One region of the Paenibacillus sp. FSL P4-0113 genome, then DNA from elsewhere that is predicted to be linked to it. Evidence: riboswitches for the same ligand, from Rfam matches in the RefSeq annotation. Region 1 holds a riboswitch; the other holds the start of a gene.
The links. A riboswitch is a leader RNA that binds a small molecule or an ion and turns the genes downstream of it on or off. The one in region 1 is predicted to bind glycine.
Positions count from the first base shown of each region.

Region 1 (11,492 bases):
AGCAGCGGGCTGATCTTAAGATAGCGATCTGGTTCAAGCGGTAGCTCTACTGTCGAAATGATCAGATCATAATCCTCCTTGGGGATCCGCGCCGCCTCGTACCATGAGGCCCTATCCACAATTTTGATCTGTGGCAGCTCTTTGGCGAGCCTTGTTGCCAGAAGTCTGGATGAACCAATGCCGCTCGTGCAGACTACGATGGCCCGCACCTCCCGCCGCAATTGTCGCAGCCGCTCCAGCGAAGCGCCGAAATGCATGACGAGAAATCCGATCTCTTCATCAGGGACTTTCATTTCTGTCATGTCCGCCGCAGCCTTTTTCACTGAGTCGAATAAGCTGCTGTAATCCTTGCGGATTTGCTGAAGGAGGGGATTACGAATCGACTTGCCTTCCTTCAAACGTTTGAATACCGGAGCCATATGGGCAATCAGTCCTTCACGCAGAACACGGTCCTCTTCCAATGGCGTGCCTGTTTCTTCCTCCACACGACGAATCAACTCATGAACCGACTCCAGCAGTACAAGATCATCGAGCGGCAGCAGCCGGGTAGAATGATCCTCGGCATCACGGAACAGCAGCCTGAAATAAGATCGTTCCGGGTCCGGAAAGTTAATATCCAGCGCCGCTGACAATTCTGTGCATATGCGTTCTACCATAGCTGTACGCAGCATGATATTCTCATCCGAATCTGTTTTTAAATAGGAGAGAAGAGGATCCATAACATACCCGAGTCGTAGACGTGCCAGCGAAACGCAAATCTGAATCAGCAACTCCATATATTTGCTTTCCACCATGTTTTCCAGCCACTTTTCATGGGGCTGCCAGAGGGCCTTTTCCACGATCAGCAAGTTCCCTCTGCCAATCATCTCCAGCAATTTGTCGGAGACACGAGTCACAGAACGAACCTCTCCCTGGCTGGAAAACAGATCAGATTCATCCAAATGTTCGAGGGCCAGCTCGGAAATCGCCCGTCTTTTGTCTATCTCCCGTCCGGTAATCTCGACACCATATCCCCGTCTGCGGACAAGCACGAGCCCTCGATCTCCGATCCAGTCTTGTAATTCGTCCAGATCATGACTGACCGTAGTTACCGTGACTTTCAGATCTGAAGCCAGCGCCAGCAGCTTGATCGGCTCCCGTGTATCCAGCAGCATGCAGAGAACCACGATCTTTCTCTCCTCAGCCGAATATTCGTCTGGATTCGTATACAGCAATTGCTTTCGCAGGCATACAAGCTGAGCTGGGTCTGCATCTATACAGATACCAATCCCTGACTTTTTCTCCAGCTTCACCTCATGAGTTGCCAGCCAATGCTCGACTGCGCCCAGTTCCCGATGAACCGTCCTTGTGCTGACATTGATCTTCGTGGCAATTTCCCCGGCAGTAACCTCTTTGGACTGCTCCAGAAGATATTCCACGATGTCACGTTGTCGTTTCGTAATATTCATAAGCGCATACCGTTCCTTCCCAAGCTCATCCCTCCAGCAGGAGACGTACACTGCATACAGTCCGCCTGACTATGACGGGGATTAAGAATCGGATTTCAGACGTTCAACCAGCGCTTCGTATTCAGGACTCTTCAGAAAATTGTCAATGGAAATGTGTTCAGCATTCGGGACTACTGTTTTAGCCCGGTCTGTCAACGTTTTTTGCGTAATGACAATATCCGCATCCTGTGGAATTTCACTGATTGCCGTATTCGTAACTGTTACGCCTACGCCCGCCTGCTTCATTTTTTTGCGTAAAATCGAGGCACCCATCGCGCTTGAACCCATACCTGCATCACAGGAAAAGACAATCTTGTTCACTTCGGATTTATCCTTGAGCGTTCGATCTGCGACAATCTCGGCAGCACGATCAGATTCGTGGTTATCTTCCATTACAGTGGCGTTAGCACTGGCACTCTTGCTTTGATTTTTCATATCTTTCAGGCGAGATGCAGCTTCCTCCAGCCCCTCTTCTTGTTGCTTACCTGTCTTGAGTAACACTGCTGCAACAGCAAAGGATACGACCGCAGCAGCGATCACCCCGCTCAGCATTGGCAAATATCCACCTTTTGGCGTCATTAGAAAATAGGCGATGATACTACCCGGTGAAGGAGCAGCAACCAGTCCGGCACCTGTCAACATGAAACAGAAGGTTCCCACAACACCGCCAGCTATAGCTGCAAGAATCAGAATCGGCTTCATCAAAATATAAGGGAAATAAATTTCATGAATCCCGCCGAAAAAATGAATGATGACTGCGCCAGGAGCTGACGACTTCGCAGAGCCTTTGCCGAACAGACAGTAGGCCAGCAAAATACCAAGCCCCGGCCCAGGGTTGGATTCCAGCATGAACAGTACGGATTTGCCTGTTCTTGCAGCTTCCTCCAACGCAATCGGACTCAATACTCCGTGATTCAGCGCGTTGTTTAAAAATAATACTTTTCCGGGCTCAATAATGAGGTTGACAAGCGGCAATAGCCCCGCGTTCACGAGGAACTGTACCCCTGCCGACAACACTTGACTGATCATTTGTACAACCGGGCCGATCGCCACATGGGCAAGCAGTGCTAGAATGGCACCGATAATCCCGGCCGAAAAATTATTGACCAGCATTTCAAAGCCTGATCTGACTTTGCCTTCAATGGCCTTGTCGAACTTCTTCAATATCCACGCAGCCAGCGGACCAGCTACCATCGCGCCCAGGAACATCGGGATATCGGCTCCTACTATGACACCCATCGTCATGATGGCACCGATCACACCTCCACGCTGTCCGTGAATCATCGTGCCCCCTGTATAACCAATCAGCAGCGGCAACAAATAATTTTTCATCGGATCAACCAACTGTGCAAAACCTTCGTTCGGGAACCATCCGGTCGGAATAAAGAGTGCCGTAATCAACCCCCACGCAATAAAGGCTCCCATATTGGGCATAACCATACCGCTAAGAAAACGGCCAAAACGCTGTACGGCGACACGAGTGCCTCCTTTTGAACTTGGCTTTGCGTCCAATGTACTCATATTCAAATCCTCCTTGTAGGTAAGCATCACTACCTTTTCTTAAAATTCATACTAAATGACAGCGCTATCTTCATCAACGAAATGAAAACGTACTTTCGTCATGAACGTTGATGACAACATTTAAATTTAAATTATCCAGGAAGATATTATACCTGCATAATTCTTCTTAATATGACCTGTAGCTATAGAAATTAGTCGAAAAACCGCGCTGGATTATGTATGATTCCTATATGGGGACAACCCACTATATCAGAACAACACACGTAATTACGTTTTCATAAAAAAGACAAAAAAATAGCCGCTACGTCAAATCATAGCGACTATTTTATACAAAAATCGAGCAAACTAACGATGCTCTTATTCAATTAAAAATCAATATAAAATTCCGAATAACACGCTATTATTTCATGCTGCATTGCTCTATTTATTACTCCGAAATCAACTGCTCATACTGATCCGCCGACAGTAGTTTGCCCAATGATTCCTCCACATCTTTATCCATCTCTACTTCTACCATCCAACCTTTGTCATATGGAGATTCATTCACTAGCTCAGGTGTACCTTCCAGCGCTTCATTCACTTTTAATATGGTTCCCGTCACCGGAGCAAAAAGGTCGGATACCGTCTTCACCGATTCAATCGTACCGATCTCCGCTCCCTGCTCAATCGTTACTCCCGCCTCAGGTAATTCTACAAAAACAATATCACCCAGTTGGTGCTGTGCAAAGTCTGTAATACCAATCCGCACCGTTCCATTCTCTGTCCGCTGAACCCACTCATGTTCGTCTGTATACCAAAGTTGCTGCTTCACTTCACCCATTCTGTTCCCCTCACTTCCATATGAATAAAATCGCATTTGCTCACCTGTATTAGACAGGTTAAGATTATGACAATAAGAACACTCATGTCAATAATACTAACAAAAATACTTCATATCACCTCCTATAGCGCTCTATATAAAAATATAATAATTTATAACAAACGCTTACATATCCTTATTTATATATTAAATGTTTTTTCTATTGTTTTTGATGACATTTTTATTGACATTTTGAATGAATTTGCGTATTAATGGGTTATAGCAAATACTTTGGGAAACACCCGACAACTGCAAACGCGGATGAACGCAGAGGGAGAGACTGCCAAAAAGATTCGCATAGCTGTTGCCGCTTGTGAGACAGTTGTGCACGCGAATCGGATCAAGTTGTTATCTGCAAAGCCAGGTAATATACTGCTGATCCCGAAGGTAGCGCCGAAGGAGTAAGCCTGCATTGCAGGTGAATCTCTCAGGCAAAAGGACCTCTGCCGGACGCATCTCTGGAGAGCATTCGCTATTGGAGCGGATCACCCAAGAGGAAACCCGGTACATACCGGGGTAACTTTCTGGTATCAAGGACAGAGCTGAAAAAAGAGTATAGACTGCTGTCTATACGTTTTTTTCGGCCTGTCTTTTTTGTTTAGCCGATTACACCGGATAGGAGTGGAAACATGACTAATTTGCGAAAAACACCGCTATATTCATCCTACGGGACGCAGTCTGGGGTTCGTTGTATTGACTTTGGAGGCTGGGAGCTCCCCGTTCAGTTTAGCGGCATTCAAAAGGAGCATGAGGCCGTCCGGCAACGTGCGGGTTTATTCGATGTATCGCATATGGGTGAGTTTTTGGTTGAAGGCAAAGAGGCCGAAGCTTTTCTACAAAGGGTGACCACGAATGATGTCAGCCAGTTGGAACCAGGTCAGGCACAATATTCACTCCTGTGTTACCCCGATGGAGGTGTAGTAGACGACCTGCTTGTTTACTGCAAAGGACCGGAACGCTACATGCTCGTTGTGAACGCCTCCAACATTGATAAGGATTGGGATTGGTTACTTCGTCATGTGCCTGCATCCGTTCACATGGAGAATGTGTCTGATGCAATAGCATTGCTGGCATTGCAGGGACCGGAAGCAGCACGTATTGCCGCAGCCGTGGCAGATACGGATATTACGAATCTGGCATCTTTCCACTTTCATGAGAACGTGCCATTGTTCGGAGCAAAAGCACTCGTCTCACGAACCGGATATACGGGCGAAGACGGTTTTGAATTTTACGTACCTGCCGCGGAAGCACCCGCCGTATGGGAGGGTTTGCTTCGTTCCGGTGAGTCGTATGGGCTGATTCCCGCTGGACTTGGTGCTCGGGATACACTACGCTTTGAGGCTCGGTTGCCGCTATACGGACAGGAGTTATCTGCCACAATTTCACCACTCGAAGCCGGTCTGGGTTTCTTCGTCAAGCTGAATAAAGGAGATTTTATCGGTAGAGAAGCACTTCAGCGTCAAAAAGAACAAGGGGTTCCTCGTAAATTGATCGGGCTAGAAATGATGGACCGCGGTATCCCACGCGCCCATTATCCGGTATTCGCAGAAGGACAACACATCGGTGAGGTCACAACGGGGACTCAGTCGCCCTCCTTGAAGCGTAATCTGGGCCTCGCCTTGGTGGACAGTCGTTTTAGCGCCCTCTCCACACCACTGGAGGTTGAGATTCGTGGCAAACGCCTGCGTGCCGAGGTGGTGGCAGCCCCCTTTTATAAGCGCCCACGCTGATCTTAAACTCTCCTTATTTCTATAAAGCAAACATGTCAGATATGTATTTCTGGGTTTTCATCTCACACTTTTTTATTAGCTCATTTACGGATTTAAAATTTTGCTTTTCGAAAGGAGCCAGAACCTATGAAGCAGCATCGTTATCTCCCTATGACTGAACAGGATCAAACCGAAATGCTGCGTGTGGTCGGTGTATCATCCATTGATGATTTATTCAGTGACATTCCAGAGGCCATTCGATATCAAGGGGAACTCCCTCTTTCTTCTCGACTCGATGAGAAAGCCTTAACCCGTCACTTGACCGAGCTGGCCGGACACAATGCCAATACAGACACACATGCCAGCTTTCTTGGCGCAGGAATTTATGATCATCATATTCCGTCCGTCATCCAGCACATCACTTCACGCTCAGAATTCTACACTGCCTACACCCCCTATCAGCCGGAAGTAAGCCAAGGCGAGCTACAAGCCATTTTCGAGTTTCAATCGTATATTTGCGAATTGACGGGCATGGCTGTAGCTAATGCCAGCATGTACGACGGAGCGACTGCACTGGCGGAAGCGGGCTCACTGTCCGCCGCAGCTACCCGCCGTAAACAGCTTATCGTATCGAGGTCCGTCCATCCAGAGGCACGTCAGGTATTGGCAACCTATGCACGCGGATTGAATTTGGACATCGTGGAGATCGGCTGTTCGGACGGTGTAACGGATGCTGATGCGTTAGCGGCGGCCGTATCGGAACAGACCGCGGCTGTTTTGGTCCAAAGCCCCAACTTTTTCGGAGCCGTGGAAAATCTACAGCCGATGGCTGACCTCATCCATGCACACAAAGGTCTTTTGGTCGTCAGTGCCAACCCACTGGCACTTGGCTTGCTGGAGACACCCGGCAAACAGGGCGCGGATATTGTGGTAGGAGACGCGCAGCCACTTGGCATCTCCTCTTCTCTCGGCGGTCCGACCTGTGGATACTTTGCCGTTTCTCAGGCACATATGCGCCGTATCCCCGGCCGTATTGTGGGTCAGACCACTGATCGCAATGGTAAACGCGGCTTCGTGCTGACCTTGCAAGCGCGCGAACAGCATATCCGCCGCGAAAAGGCCACCTCTAACATTTGTTCCAATCAAGCGTTGCTAGCTTTATCTGCATCTGTATACTTGTCTGTTATGGGTAGACAGGGGATCAAGGAAGTAGCCGAGCTAAATTTGCATAAAAGCCGATATGCTTTAGAGCAATTGCTGAGCTTGAAGGGCGTAACTGCCTCGTTTAACGCACCGACCTTTAACGAGTTTGCCCTGAGACTGCCTGAGGGTACAGATATGAGCAGACTCCAGGCCGAGCTGCTAGCTGCTGGATTTATCGCTGGCTACGATTTGGGCCGGGACTATGAGGAACTTGCTGGTCACATGTTGATTGCCGTGACGGAGCAAAGAACCAAAGAAGAGATTGACCAATTTGTGCACACCTTGGGGGGATTGCTATGACACATACCGGACAGGATCAGAAACAAGAGCTGTTAAAGGAACACGATCAAGCGCTCATTTTTGAATTGAGCCGTCCGGGTCGCATCGCCTATTCCCTTCCCGAGTGCGACGTTCCCCGTCGCCCGGTGGCAGAGCTTTTGCCAGACTATGCGCTGCGCAGCGAACCTGCAGCATTACCCGAGGTATCCGAAGTAGACGTTATTCGGCATTATACCGCCTTGTCCCGGCGCAATTTTGGCGTGGACAATGGATTTTATCCGCTCGGCTCCTGTACGATGAAATACAATCCGAAGGTGAATGAGGATGTCGCCCGATATACAGGCTTCGCCAAAATCCATCCATATCAGCCCGAGGAGAGCATCCAGGGTGCCATGGAGTTGCTGCATACGCTCCAAAATGATTTGGCTGCGTTAACTGGCATGGATGCCGTCACGCTTCAGCCCGCCGCGGGCGCCCATGGCGAATGGACCGGGCTGATGATGATTCGCTCATACCACGAAGCACGTAGTGAGCGACGTACCAAGGTGCTCGTGCCGGATTCGTCGCACGGAACGAACCCCGCCAGTGCAACCGTCGCAGGCTTCGAAACAGTCACCCTTCCTTCCACCCCTGAGGGGCTAGTGGATCTGGATGCGCTGCGTCAAGCCGTAGGCAACGACACTGCTGCGCTCATGCTGACCAACCCGAACACGCTTGGGCTGTTCGAGAAGCAAATCACTGACATTGCTGCCATCGTGCATGACGCGGGTGGTCTGCTCTACTATGACGGGGCGAACTCCAACGCCATCATGGGGATTACCCGTCCCGGAGATATGGGCTTCGATGTAGTGCATCTCAATTTGCACAAAACGATGAGTACCCCGCACGGTGGCGGTGGCCCCGGCGCTGGACCTGTCGGCGTAAAGCAACGGCTCATCCCTTATTTGCCCAAGCCGCTTGTCGCACGGGATCCACAGGGGGTGTACCACTGGGACCGGGAACAGGGAGATTCTATTGGACGGGTTAAAGCCTTTTACGGGAACTTCGGTATTCTCGTCCGTGCCTATACTTATATCCGTAGCTACGGTCCTGATGGCTTAAAGCGTGTATCGGAATGCGCTGTACTCAATGCCAATTATATGATGCATCGGCTCGCTCCACATTTTGATCTGCCCTACCCTGGACATTGCAAACACGAATTCGTGATGTCGGGGCGAGGCTTGAAAAAATTTGGAGTGCGCACGCTTGATGTAGCCAAACGGCTGCTTGATTTCGGCTACCATCCACCTACAATTTACTTTCCGCTGAATGTAGAGGAGTGCATCATGATCGAGCCCACGGAAACGGAAAGTAAGGAAACACTTGATGCTTTTGTCGACACTATGATTCATATTGCGCGGGAAGCAGAAGAGAACCCTGAGCTGGTGCTCAATGCACCATATACTACTCCAGTCACACGATTGGACGAAACTACCGCAGCCCGCAAACCTGTACTGAATTGCTCATGCAGTTAAAACAAATTCTACTTAAAGCATGCAAAAAAGCCGGTATCTAATTAGATACCGGCTGCTGTATGTACACAGCAATTTTTTGTTGGAAAAAGATATAACCTTTGAAATGTAATACCCTTCCTTAGCCTTCGATGCTTTGAACCAATTCAACAACCTGTTCTGCTGTTTGCATGTCCAGAGCTTTTGTAGCCAGTTTTTCCATGTCCGCACGGGACAACTTGGAAATTTGACTACGTGCTGGCAGAATGGAAGTGGCGCTCATACTGAACTCATCAAGTCCGAGACCCAGCAGCAACGGAATTGCTGTTGTATCTCCTGCCATTTCGCCACACATACCAACCCAACGTCCTTCACGGTGAGCGGCATCAATAACCATTTTCACCAGACGCAGAATGGATGGATTGTATGGTTGATACAGGTAAGAAACCCGCTCGTTCATGCGATCCGCTGCCATTGTGTATTGAATCAGATCGTTTGTACCGATACTGAAGAAATCTACTTCTTTTGCGAATTGGTCAGCCAATACCGCTGTAGAAGGAATTTCTACCATGATGCCCAGTTGAATTTCTTCGGATACGGATACACCCTCAGCTACCAATTTTTCCTTTTCTTCCAACAAAACAGCTTTAGCTTCACGGAATTCGTTCAGCGTAGCAATCATTGGGAACATGATGCGCAAGTTACCATGCACACTCGCACGCAACAAAGCACGCAATTGAGTGCGGAAAATATCCTGGCGATCCAGACACAGGCGAATAGCACGGAATCCGAGGAACGGATTCATTTCTTTCGGCAGGTCCAGATAAGGAAGTTCTTTGTCACCACCGATATCCAAAGTACGGACTACAACCGGTTTACCTTCCATTCTTTCCAGAACAGTTTTGTACGCTGTATACTGTACTTCTTCGGATGGAAGCTTATCGCGTCCCATGTACAAGAACTCCGTACGGTACAAGCCAACGCCTTCACCACCGTTGTCCAGGACACCAGCTACATCATTAGGCGTACCAATATTGGCTGCCAGTTCGACATGGACACCATCGACAGAAACCGTAGCTTCGCCGCGCAGCTTGCGCCACTCTTCGCGTTGCTTGTCGTATGCCACTTGTTTAGCACGGTATTCTGCAACAATCTCTTCGGTAGGGTTCACGAATACGTGACCATCCAAACCATCAACGATAATCAAATCGCCGCTTTTAGCTTGAGACAATATATTTTTCGTTCCCACAACTGCAGGAATTTCAAGTGAGCGAGCCATAATAGCCGAATGCGAAGTACGTCCGCCGATATTCGTTGCAAAACCTTTAACAAATTCACGGTTCAGCTGAGCTGTGTCGGAAGGTGTCAAATCTTCTGCAAGCACAATCGTTTCTTCGGCAATTTCTGCAGGACTAACAAAATGAACACCAAGCAGGTGATTCAGGATCCGCTTGGTTACATCACGCATGTCCGATGCGCGTTCTTGCAAATAGGCACTTTTCATGTTTTCAAACATGGAAATGAACTGTGTAGCTACTTCATTCAAAGCATAGTCAGCATTAAGCTGCTCGTCTCTGATTTTAGCTTTAACCGGATCGATCAATTCAGGGTCATTCAAAATGAGCAGGTGAGATGCAAAAATTTCTGCTTTTTTCTCTCCCAGTTCCTTAAGCGTTTTCTCCTTAATCGATTCCAATTCGGTTTGAGATTGTGCCAAAGCCGCATCCAATCTTGCGATTTCAGCTTCAACATCACCAACCGCGCGTCTCTCTACAGCGTAATTCGGATGCTCCAAGATAAACGCCCGGGCAATGGCTATGCCTGCCGAAGCGGCAATCCCAGAAATCTTAAGCATGAACTTCGCCCAGCCCTTCGTTGACGATTACATTTTCAAGAGCTTTCAGTGCTTCGGCAGCTTCAGCGCCTTCGCAGATAATGTTAATAGTATCGCCTTGTTCCAGACCCAGAGACAATACACCCAGAATGGATTTCAAAGTTACTTTTTTACCGTTAGCTTCGGCAAAAGATTCAGCACCGCTGAATTTGTTAGCTGTATTTACCAGCGCAGTTGCAGGACGTGCATGGATACCGTCTTCATCCGTAATTCTAAAAGTTGTTTGCATAATTTGTTCCTCCCACTTTCCTAAAGATAATATTTGTTTACACGCAGTATACCGAATAATTGATCAGACGGCCTAAGCCGCCTAACCAACTAATCCGAAACACATAGAGTTTATTTTATCGTAATTATACCATCTTCGCCAGCCTTCAATACTCCAGTTTTGTTTAAAGTTACCGAAGAACCTTCAGGAAGGTTAGTAAAAATGACAGGTGAGATGATGGATTTAGCGTTTGCCTTCACGTATTCCAGGTCTACTTTCATAATAGGCTGGCCAGCTGACACAAGATCGCCTTCGTTCACCAAAACGTCAAATCCTTGACCTTTAAGCTTCACTGTATTCACCCCGATATGAACAAGCACTTCTTTACCGCCATCGGATTGGATACCAACCGCATGCTTGCTCGGGAATACATTGAATACTTTGCCGTAAACAGGGGACACAATCGTTCCATCATTCGGCACGACCGCAAAGCCGTCACCTGTCATACGTTCTGCAAATACCGGATCGGGAACCGTCGAGATATCAACCAATTCGCCGTTAACAGGCATTACAATATCTTCTACAATAATGGTTTGTTGTTCTTCTCCAGCTTCCTTCTCCTCTTGTGGAGCAGGTTGCGCCGGAGCTGGTGCAGGTGTACGTCCAGCCATGATATCAGCCATTTGAGTTTTAATGGTGTCGGAACGTGTACCGAAAATTGCCTGTACATTGTTACCGACTTCAAGGACACCCGATGCGCCAAGTTGTTTCAGACGAGCTTTGTCAACGTTCGATTTCTCATTAACCTCGATCCGAAGACGTGTGATACAAGCATCCAGATG
Region 1 covers NZ_JBBPAZ010000001.1:2,020,108-2,031,599, forward strand. Annotated here, with positions in the region: gene MKX46_RS08470 (BglG family transcription antiterminator) at 1-1,448, opposite strand, end outside; gene MKX46_RS08475 (PTS mannitol transporter subunit IICB) at 1,530-3,008, opposite strand; gene gcvH (glycine cleavage system protein GcvH) at 3,436-3,828, opposite strand; glycine riboswitch at 4,221-4,320, shown strand; gene gcvT (glycine cleavage system aminomethyltransferase GcvT) at 4,497-5,597, shown strand; gene gcvPA (aminomethyl-transferring glycine dehydrogenase subunit GcvPA) at 5,724-7,079, shown strand; gene gcvPB (aminomethyl-transferring glycine dehydrogenase subunit GcvPB) at 7,076-8,572, shown strand; gene ptsP (phosphoenolpyruvate--protein phosphotransferase) at 8,691-10,403, opposite strand; gene MKX46_RS08505 (HPr family phosphocarrier protein) at 10,396-10,671, opposite strand; gene ptsG (glucose-specific PTS transporter subunit IIBC) at 10,782-11,492, opposite strand, start outside.

Region 2 (11,492 bases), 210 kb from region 1:
AGGCGTGGATACAGCAAGGAAATTTACCAAAAGCTATTTTTGCGGCTACCGACCTGCTTGCCTTTGGTGCCATACGTGCTTTCAAGGAAAGCGGCTTGAGGGTACCCGAGGATATTGCTGTAGTGGGATGTGATGATATAGAAGCCTGTCGTTATACCGAACCTCCACTGACAACTGTAAAACAAGACAAGCAAAAAATAGGCCGTCTAGCTGCTATGGTGCTGTTTGACCTGATGAATAAACAAATGGATACCAAATGTATTAAAGTCGAGCCGGAACTGGTCATTCGTAGTTCCTGCGGAACCGGCCAACATTGGAACCATACGAAGGTCAAAGGTTAGCTCATGCCTTAAAAAAGATGACTCCTGATAAGATTCAGAAGTCATCTTTTTGCAGTTTAATATTCAGAGACCCAGCGCTTAATCATTACTTGTAGGCCATCGTCGCATTCACAGCCTTTTTCCAGCCTTCATACAAGTCTGCACGTCTTGATTCATCCATATTCGGGGCAAAAGAGGTTTCCACCCTCACCCGCTTACGAAGTTCATCCGTACTCTTCCAATATCCAATAGCCAAACCTGCCAGACATGCAGCCCCCAGTGCCGTCGTCTCATGGATCACTGGCCGCTCCACCGTTGCATCTAAAATATCGCTCTGGAATTGCATCAGAAAATTGTTCAATACAGCTCCTCCATCCACCCGCAGCGTCTTCACCGCAATACCTGAATCGATCTCCATGGCTGTAAGCACATCTTTGGTCTGATAAGCGAGTGACTCCAATGTGGCGCGGATAAAATGCTCCTTCGTGGTCCCTCGTGTTAGGCCGAACATCGCTCCGCGCACCTCGCTATCCCAGTAGGGGCTCCCCAGTCCGACAAAAGCGGGGACAAGATACACTCCTTCCGTAGACGAAACACGAGCGGCATAAGGCTCACTGTCCTTCGCTTCACGGAACATACGCAGCCCGTCTCGCAGCCACTGGATCGCCGACCCCGCTACAAACACACTCCCCTCGAGTGCGTATTGCACTTTGCCTTCCTCCAGTCCCCAAGCGATGGTCGTAATCAGGCCGTGTTTAGATTCAACAGGCTGATCCCCCGTATTCATTAGCATAAAGCAGCCTGTGCCGTAAGTATTTTTGATCATCCCTTTTTCGTAACATGCCTGACCGAACAAGGCTGCTTGCTGGTCACCTGCTGCACCGGCGATCGGTACATTCTGACCGAAGAAATGATAATCCACGGTGTGCGCATATACCTCAGAAGAAGGTCTTACCTCGGGCAGCATGATTTTCGGAACACCCAGAATGTCCAGCAGCTCTTCGTCCCACTTTAGCTCATAAATGTTGTACATGAGCGTCCTGGCTGCATTCGAGTAGTCCGTCACATGTGCCTTTCCGCCGGATAGTTTCCAGATCAGCCACGAGTCAATCGTACCGAATAACAGGTCACCTCGTTCCGCCTTTTCCCGCGCGCCCTCTACATGGTCCAGTATCCACTTTACTTTAGTGCCTGAAAAATACGGGTCGATCAGCAGCCCTGTTTTGCTGTGAAACAGTTCCTCGTGCCCTTGTCGCTTCAATTCTTCACAGATGTCCGAGGTTTGGCGTGATTGCCATACGAGTACATTATATACGGGCACTCCTGTATTTTTGTCCCACACAGCCACCGATTCTCGCTGATTGGTAATGCCGATGGCAGCCACTTGATTTGCTTTTACACCGGATTCGGAAAGACAGGAGGCAATGACTCCGAGAATAGAGCTCCAGATTTCATTCGCATTCTGCTCTACCCAGCCGGGATGAGGAAAATATTGCGGAAATTCTCGCTGAGCCGAGTACACTACATCTCCCTCGCTATTGAACAAAATCGCTCTTGAGCTTGTCGTTCCCTGATCTAGTGACAAAATATATTTTCCCATTGTTCATCTCTCCCCGTGTAAATCCATCGTTTTTACGCTGTAAGTTTGTGATCCGTTTTATGATTTTTATAAGTACGACTCATACGGAAGGTAATCAAGAGTACAATCACGATGATCCCTAGTAAAATCCAGAAAGCTGGAGTCACACTCCCCTTAAAAACAGCCTGATAAAATGGCCCTGCGAAAGATCCCCCCAATAGCGGTCCTATAATGGGCACCCATGCATATTTCCAGTTGGACGCCCCCTTACCGGGAATCGGTAGTAAATAATGCATCAGACGCGGCCCAAAATCCCTCGCTGGATTGATGGCATAGCCCGTTGTGCCTCCAAGGGATAAACCGATACTGACAACTAAAAAACCAACAATCAGCGGTTTCAGGCCGTCTGTAAATGAATTGGCACCAAACGACAGTAAAGCAAGCACAAAGATGAAAGTACCTATCATTTCACTAAGCACGTTGCCAAACGGATGATCAATAGCTGGTCCTGTCGCGAATACACTGAGTTTGGCTGCTGTGTCCTCCGTCTCTTTCCAGTGGGGCCAATAATGCAAAACGACGATGATCGCACCCGCCATGGCCCCGAGAAGCTGAGCCACAATATAGCCGGATACATCTTGCCATGGAAAACTACCCTGAAATGCCAACGCGAGTGTAACTGCCGGATTCAAATGCGCTCCGCTGATTTGACCCACTGCATACACCGCAATAGCTACCGCAAGCCCCCAACCCATTCCGACCACAATCCAGCCGGAAGCGTGGGCAAATGACTTTTTCAGGGACACCCCTGCGCACACTCCGCCACCTAGGGCAATAAGAATCATTGTCCCTATGAATTCGGCTGCGTATGGCGACATACAACCTACCTCCTCAATAGATCACCCGATTTTGATCGCTTTCATCGCACAAAAAAAAGAAAAGCCATCACAAATCAACCCTGTGCTGTACCATGGGATGTCTGCGTGGCTCTCTTGTCTCCGTCACGATTATTAACTTAAATTTGATACTATATAAGCATGTAAGCGATGTCAACTGCGGATTTACGTCATTTCATAGCTTAAAATAATCGTTGACCATGTTAGATCCCCCGATTTATGATGTAAAAAAATGGGCACAAGTAAGGATTTCAGGATGAATACGACACTCCCAAACTCGATGAAGAAGGGAAGAATGTTATGCTGAAATTTCTGCAAAAAATCGGCAAGTCGTTAATGCTTCCAGTAGCTACTCTACCCGCCGCAGGGATTTTGCAAGGATTAGCTCTGATTAATTATGAAACGGATATACCGTTTGGTCCCGTAGTTGGCGGATTTCTGAATCATTATGTCACTCCTTTTCTGAACGAGGGGGCGGGGGCTATCTTCGGTAACCTTGCGCTCATTTTCTCCATTGGTGTTGCCATTGGTCTGGCAGGCGACGCAGTAGCCGCATTATCGGCAGTCATTGCCTATATGGTGTTGACCCGTATTTTGGCGGCAGTGCCGGGTATATTTGCATATATTCCAGACGACGTCAAGCTGGACATGGGCGTATTGGGTGGTATTTTTATCGGTGGATGGTCTGCTTTTCTGTTTAAAAAATATCATAATATTCAGCTCCCGGATTGGCTTGGCTTCTTCTCAGGCAAACGTTTTGTCCCCATGATTACCGCCTTCACGACCATGATTCTGGCCATTCTGCTCGGAATGATCTGGAGTCCGGTACAAGATGGGATTGCAGCCTTCGGCAACTGGATTGTCGGGTTTGGCGGAATCGGATCAATGGTATTCATGATTGCCAATCGGCTGCTGATCCCGCTCGGTTTGCATCATGTACTAAACTCAATCGCGTGGTTTCAGATTGGTAACTATACGAATGCAGCTGGCGAAGTTGTTCATGGTGACCTGACCCGTTTCTTTGCAGGCGATAAATCAGCTGGTCTATTCATGTCCGGTTTCTTCCCTATTATGATGTTTGCTCTCCCGGCAGCCGCTCTCGCATTCATCCATACGGCTAAACCGGAAAAACGTAAAGCCGTCGCTTCCATTTTCATCGGTTCTGCGCTGGCATCGTTCCTGACCGGAATTACCGAGCCCCTCGAATTTTCGTTTATGTTCATTGCACCATTGCTTTACGGCGTTCATGCTCTGCTGACAGGCCTGAGCGGCCTGGTCGTATACCTATTGGATGTCAAACTGGGCTTTTCCTTTTCAGCAGGACTCATTGACTATTTGGTCAATATGAAGCTCTCCACTCACCCATTGCGAATGATCCCGGTCGGGCTTGTCTTCGCCCTCATCTATTACTTTCTGTTCCGATTTATCATTCTCAAATTCAACCTAAAAACTCCTGGGCGTGAAGATGATGGAGAAGACAGTCTCCTGTCTGAGGCTAACGAATCTGTACCCAATAAAAAAGCAAACGCTACATCCGACACTCCGTCCAGTCAGGCAGGCAGGGTACTAACCTATCTCGGCGGTTCGGACAATATCCTAAGCATTGATGCCTGCATCACACGGCTGCGTCTTGTCGTCAAAGACGACAAAGCAGTTAACGATCAAGCTCTCAGGCAGCTCGGAGCGTCGGGAATCATCAGGCTTGGTAACGGTACCCTGCAGGTTATTTTCGGGACTCGGTCCGAAATTCTGAAAGATGAAATACTGCGGTTGATGTCATGAGCTGAATCCCTAACTTAAGTACGTGCGTTCTTCATATAACAGACGCACGTGCTTTTTTTTATGGATAAACGTTTCAAATTTTTTGTTTTTGGTTAAGGCAATGCACATAAATGGGTAACAGCTTCATATGATGGAGCTAAACCATTTACAACTTGTTTAGCAGGCAGATTATCTCAGACAGCAAGGAGGGAAATGATGTGAAGACAGTACAATGGTTGGTATTATGTCTTGCTTTTCTCACTATGTTCAGTGCTTGTAGTGGACCCTCGTTCTCTGAAAGTCAATCATCTGAAACTAATTTGTCAAATGGAAAAAAGATAACGCTTACATTATGGTATTGGAACCGTTCCATTGATGATGAACTACTCGCCCAAGCGGAAAAACACTTTCCCAACATTGAATTAAAAACTCAAAAAATAGGTGGTGACTTCAAAGCTAAACTGAAGACAACGCTCGCAGCTCGTTCTGGTGAACCAGACATCGTAGCTCTGAACGACTGGATGGTGGAGCTATTTCCAAGTGCGGATCGTTTTTATGATTTAAGGGAGCTCGGAGCAGACCGCCTAAAAGATCAATATTTGGAATGGAAATGGAATCAGGGGATCACTCCTGATGGTAAAATGATTGCATTTCCCATGGATACTGGGCCTACTGCCCTCTTCTATCGAAGCGATCTATTTAAGCAAGCAGGCTTGCCTAGTGATCCTGAAAAGGTTAGTGCCTCGATCCGCACATGGGATGATTACATGGCAGCCGGAGAACAACTTCAGCAGAAATTCGGAAGCCGTTCGTTTTTGGCTGATAATATTGTAAACGTTTACAATCAAGTGCTCGCTCAGCATACAAACCTCTACTTCAAGCCGGATGGCAGCTATATTGGCAATCAATCTCCTGACATCCGTCTGGGCTGGAAAACCGCTGTCGATTTCCACAAGAAGCATCTGCTCGCCAATGCGGATGGCTGGACTCCCGAATGGAACGCTTCGGTCAATAACGGCAAAATTGCCTCTTTTGTAGGGGCTGTTTGGATGAAGCAAGTTCTCACAGAGGCCGCGCCGGATACAGCGGGCAAATGGAGAGTCGCCCGTGCTCCTGGAGGAGACGGCAACCTGGGTGGTTCGTTCATTTCTATCCTCAAATCCAGCAAACATCCCAAAGAAGCCTTTGAAGTCCTGACCTGGCTGCAAAACCCGGAACACCAGTTGGAAGCCTACCACAAAATCGGTCTGTTCCCGTCCACTCCCGGCGTCTATAACGATCCTATCATGGGGATACCCGAGCCTTTCTTTGGGGGTCAGGCCACCGGACTCATCTTCTCCGCCTCCGCACGTCATGTGAAAAGCAGCTATTTCGGCGAGCGCTACCCTGTCATCCACGGCATTGTGACCCGTCGCCTTGCTAATGTTGCCAAGCAGGATGCTAATCCTGATGCATTATGGACGGAAACCATGGAACGAATCGAACGGGAATTACAGCGATAAAAAAACAAAATTCAAAAAAGGCGTGTGGACAATATGCTGAGAGAAATCTGGAAGCACCGTGCCGTTTATGCTGCGATCTCGCCGTTTTATCTGCTGTTTGGCATCTTTGGACTGTTTCCGATTGGTTTTTCATTATACCTGGCGTTTCACAAATGGGACGGAATCGGAGACATGACCTACAACGGCTGGGGCAACTTTCGCTACCTTGTAACAGATCATGAATTTTGGCAGGCTGTAGGCAACACCTTTGTGATCTGGGTGTATGCAACGATTCCAATGCTATTCTTCGCACTGATTATTGCCTTTCTGCTTTATGCCCCATTTGTGAAAATGCGCACCTTATGGCGAGTTGGATTCTTCCTGCCCAATGTGACGTCTATTGTGGCTGTCGCCATCATATTTGGTGCCTTATTTGCCAACAATTTCGGATTTCTCAACTACCTTCTGCAACTCTTGGGACTGCCCATGGTTCAATGGCTGAATGTGCCATGGGGTATCCAAATTGCCATTTCTTCTATGGTCGTATGGAGATGGATGGGCTATAACGCAATCATCTATCTGGCCGGACTTCAGAGTATTCCGCATGTGCTGTATGAGGCCGCCAAAATAGACGGAGCAACCGGAGCGCAAGCTTTTTTCCGCATCACTATCCCCATGCTGCGCCCAGTCATTCTGTTTACGGTCATTACGTCCACCATCGGCGGTATGCAACTCTTCACCGAGCCACAGGTCCTGGTCGGTAATGACGGCGGTTCCGGGGCAAGTGGCATGACCATCGTTTTATACCTGTACCGCGAGTCGTTCATTAACAACTATTTTGGATATGGTGCAGCCGTCGGATGGGGCATGTTCCTCATCATTGCTCTATTCTCCATCATCAACTGGAAACTCGTTCAAGGTAAAAAATAATGATGGGAAGGAGCTTCACAACATGATACAGACACGTGCAAAATCCTTTGTTTTATATGCCGGATTGTTGGTGGGAATCATCCTGTCGATGTTTCCATTTTACTGGCTGATCGTTATGGCAACCCGTACAACTTCAGACATCTATCGTTTTCCACCGCAATTGTGGTTTGGCGGCCACTTCTTGGATAACATAACGAGAGTATTGCAGCAGATTAATTTTGCCGGAGCCTTTTTTAATACCCTTTTTGTAGCCGGTTCTGTTACCTTATTGGTTCTGTTTTTCGATTCGCTGGCAGGTTTTGCATTCGCCAAGTTTGATTTTCCGGGCAAAAAAGTGCTATTTATCGTTCTGCTAGCTACAATGATGGTCCCTTCACAACTTTCGCTTGTCCCCTCCTTTGTCATGATGGCCTCCTTTGGATGGGTAGGTACGTTCAAAGCGCTTATTATCCCGGGGATGGTAAATGCCTTCGGCATTTTCTGGATTCGTCAATATGCGGAAGAATCCATTCCAAAGGAGCTGCTGGATGCGGGGCGGATGGACGGATGCAGCTTTTTTCGACTGTACTTGAATGTAGCACTGCCTATTCTACGTCCTGCGTTCGCTTTTCTCGGCGCGTTTACCTTTATAGGAGCCTGGAATGATTATTTATGGCCGTTAATCGTCTTAACGGATGAGCGTAAATTCACGCTCCAGATTGCACTGTCACAGTTAAACGGGATTTACAATACGGATTATGCGATGGTCATTGCGGGCACCCTGCTTGCTGTACTGCCACTTATTATTTTGTTTCTTTTCATTAGCCGCCAGTTTATTTCCGATCTTGCCGCTGGTGCGGTCAAAGATTAGATTCACTTGAATTCCCTTATTCATTTCATGTATAATAATTAATCGTCATTTCAAATAGCTTACATGATGAGGTTAGGTATACAACAGCAATCAGGTTAAGCGATTTACGATTTGAACATGAACTATGAACTGAGGGGAACTTTCCAGATGAACAAATTCACATATTATAACCCCACCAAATTAATTTTTGGAGACAATCAAATTGAAGAACTGCAGCAGGAACTGTTGAATTACGGCAAAAATATTTTGCTGATATATGGAGGCGGAAGTGTCAAACGAAATGGTCTATATGACCAGGTATTAAACGCGTTACAGCCGCTACATCTCAACATTCATGAATTGTCGGGCGTAGAACCGAATCCGCGGTTGTCCACCGTTAAGAAGGGCATCGACATTTGCCGAAACAAAAAAATCGACTTCTTACTTGCAGTAGGCGGCGGGAGCGTTATTGATTGCACCAAAGCCATCGCAGCAGGGGCTGAATATGACGGCGATGTGTGGGATATTATCAATAAAAAGCACATGCCTACCCAGGCTCTGCCATTCGGTACCATCCTCACACTCGCCGCTACCGGTTCAGAAATGAATCCAGATTCTGTTATCACCAACTGGGAAACAAACGAAAAATACGTATGGGGCAGCGCGGTGACGCATCCGAAATTCTCAATTCTGGACCCAAAAAACACCTTCTCTGTGCCACGTGATCAGACGGTATATGGCATGGTGGATATGATGAGCCATGTGTTTGAACAGTATTTTCACAATGTTAAAAATACACCGTTGCAAGATCGTATGTGCTTTTCCGTGCTGCAAACCGTAATCGAAACTGCACCTAAGCTGTTGGAGGATTTGCACAACTACGAGCATCGCGAAACGATTTTATATGCCGGAACGATTGCTCTTAACGGAACACTGCAAATGGGCTACTTCGGGGACTGGGCTTCGCATACGATTGAACATGCATTATCTGCTGTATATGATATTCCTCATGCTGGCGGTCTGGCGATCCTATTCCCCAACTGGATGAGACATACGGTCGATCAGGATGCTGCACGCATGAAACGGCTGATGCTCAGCATGTTTGACTTAGACACCGTAGATAAAACAGATAGAGAAATCGCTTTGGAGGGTATTGACCGTCTTAGTGCATTCTGGACAAGTCTCGGTGCCCCTTCCACCCTGGCCGATTACAATATTAATGATGAGCAATTGGAAAAAATCGCAACCATTGCAGCCCGTGAAATGGAATATGGAGGCTTCGGTAATTATAAAAAGCTGAATCAAGAAGATATTTTAGCTATTTTGCGTGCATCGTTATAACATTCAAAAGGGAGTGTCCTCAAGCCTGTGATGGCTGAAGGCACTCCCTTTTGGAATTTATGAATTAACCGTGTGTCCCTTTTCTTCTACTTGAATAGCTGCCCCTACACTGGCACCTGCAAGAATGCCCTTTTTCTTACTAGAATTCAGAGAATCCATATAGATTCGGGTTTCTGCAACGACAATGCCTGACAAACCAAGCAGTGCAATCAGGTTCGGGAAAGCCATCATTGCGTTAAAGATATCTGCCAGCAGCCAAATCGCATCCAGTTTAATGAACGCGCCCCCGCCAACGAGTAGAATGAACAGATAACGGTATGGCTTAATCCACTTGACCCCAAGCAAATATTCAACACAGCGTTCCCCGTAATAGTTCCAGCCGAGCATGGTGGTGAACGCGAACATAATCAGAATAATTGTGAGCAGTTCTGCCCCCAGCGGGAATGCGCTGGAAAATGCTTGCTGAGTCATCAGGCCCGCATCGGTAGGCCCGCTCCACACACCGCTAACCAGTAGCGTCAACCCGGTCATCACACAAATAACCATCGTATCAATAAACACGCCTGTCATGGAAATCAGCCCTTGTTCCGCAGGCCATTTGGTTTTGGCAGCTGCGGCTGCAATCGGTGCGCTTCCCAATCCGGCCTCATTGGCAAAAATACCTCTGGCTACCCCACTTCGCATCGCCAGCATAATCGTAGCTCCGGCAAATCCGCCCGTTGCCGATGTAGTTGAAAATGCCGAATGGAGCACCAGCGCAATTGCGGCAGGAAGCTGGTCAGCAAACCGAATCAGTACGATGAGACAGATCAGTACGTACAAGCCTGTTTTAAAAGGAACGACCTTCGTCGATACCTTGGCAATACTTTTGAGTCCTCCAATAGTAACCAGTCCTGTGAGGATAGCAATAATCAGTGCCGTTACAATGGGCGGAACACCAAAACTGTTTTCCGTCGAAGATACAATCGCTTTGACCTGTGGAAACGTTCCAATCCCGAACAACGCTACCAGCATGCCCGAAAAAGCAAACAGCATCGCCAGCGGTTTAAAACGACGTCCTAGACCTTTCTCAATATAATACATCGGGCCGCCGGAAAATTGTCCATTCCGATCCTTCACCCGGTATTTTACTGCAAGTACACCTTCCGCATATTTCGTCGCCATCCCAAAAAAGGCTGCAACGACCATCCAGAACAAGGCACCCGGCCCGCCCAGCTTAATGGCTGTCGCTACGCCGACAATACTTCCTGTGCCAACTGTAGCCGCTAGCGCCGTACTCAAAGCCGCAAAACTACTTACATCCCCGCTGCCTTCATTCGGGGCCTTACCGATCAGCTTGATCGCCAGGGGCAGGCGGAATACCTGCAACATTTTCAGACGTATGGTCAGCCACAACCCCGTTCCCATGACAAGAATGATGAGAGGCGCCCCCCATATCCAACTGCTAATCGCTTCTAACACATGTACCAAATTCATTTCAACCCGCTCCTCCAGCATATTAGAAAACAAAAAAGAGTCAAATCAGCTGATTCGACTCCTGGAGAGGTTAAAGGCACGAAAAAATACAACCATCTTGTGCAGGTTTCTGCCTCTAATAGCTCATAAAAAAGCCTAGGGTATTCCCTGTCACAGGTTATTCGCGTCTCTGTCCTTTTGCCTGAGAGTTTAAGCAGATGTTCTCTGCGGTGCACCTTCGGCGCCCAATTAAGGGTCTCTCCAGAGTTCTGTCCGTTTACGGTCCCCGCTTGTGGCTGTAAACAGCCTAAGCACCTGAGAGTTTTGCCCCTTCGGTCGGAACTTTCGTTCCATCTCCCGCAAACATCAACCAGACATATGAAATTTTTATTCATTATACAGAAAACTTTCAGCTTATTACAAGTGAAAAGTTTGTGAAGCCCTCTGAAATATTATTATGTCTATCAAAAAAGCGGGTACAGCAGATTGCATCCTTAGGATGTCCTCTGCTATACCCGCCCGAGACGATATGAAATTACAATTCTTCACCATTGGTTGCTATCACATTTTTATACCAGTTAAAAGAGTCTTTTTTGGAGCGTTTGAGCGTTCCGTTACCGTCATCATCCAGATCAACGTAAATAAATCCGTAGCGCTTGGACATTTCGGAAGTAGACATGCTCACGAGGTCGATAGGGCCCCAGCTGGTGTAACCAATCAGATCAACACCGTCAGCAATCGCTTCCTTCATTTGGACAATATGCTGACGCAAGTAATCAATGCGATACGTGTCATGCACAGAGCCGTCCTCTTCCACCTTATCATATGCACCCAAGCCATTTTCCACGATGAACAGCGGCTTTTGATAGCGATCATAAAACGTATTCAGTGTAACACGCA
Region 2 covers NZ_JBBPAZ010000001.1:2,227,929-2,239,420, forward strand. Annotated here, with positions in the region: gene MKX46_RS09260 (LacI family DNA-binding transcriptional regulator) at 1-341, shown strand, start outside; gene glpK (glycerol kinase GlpK) at 427-1,920, opposite strand; gene MKX46_RS09270 (MIP/aquaporin family protein) at 1,953-2,777, opposite strand; gene MKX46_RS09275 (PTS transporter subunit EIIC) at 3,096-4,577, shown strand; gene MKX46_RS09280 (ABC transporter substrate-binding protein) at 4,775-6,058, shown strand; gene MKX46_RS09285 (carbohydrate ABC transporter permease) at 6,092-6,967, shown strand; gene MKX46_RS09290 (carbohydrate ABC transporter permease) at 6,990-7,817, shown strand; gene MKX46_RS09295 (iron-containing alcohol dehydrogenase) at 7,965-9,137, shown strand; gene MKX46_RS09300 (alanine/glycine:cation symporter family protein) at 9,195-10,613, opposite strand; glycine riboswitch at 10,773-10,867, opposite strand; glycine riboswitch at 10,886-10,962, opposite strand; gene MKX46_RS09305 (glycoside hydrolase family 1 protein) at 11,128-11,492, opposite strand, start outside.
Region 2: it holds a riboswitch for glycine, as region 1 does, so the genes downstream of both, MKX46_RS09300 (alanine/glycine:cation symporter family protein) here and gcvT (glycine cleavage system aminomethyltransferase GcvT) in region 1, are expected to answer to the same signal.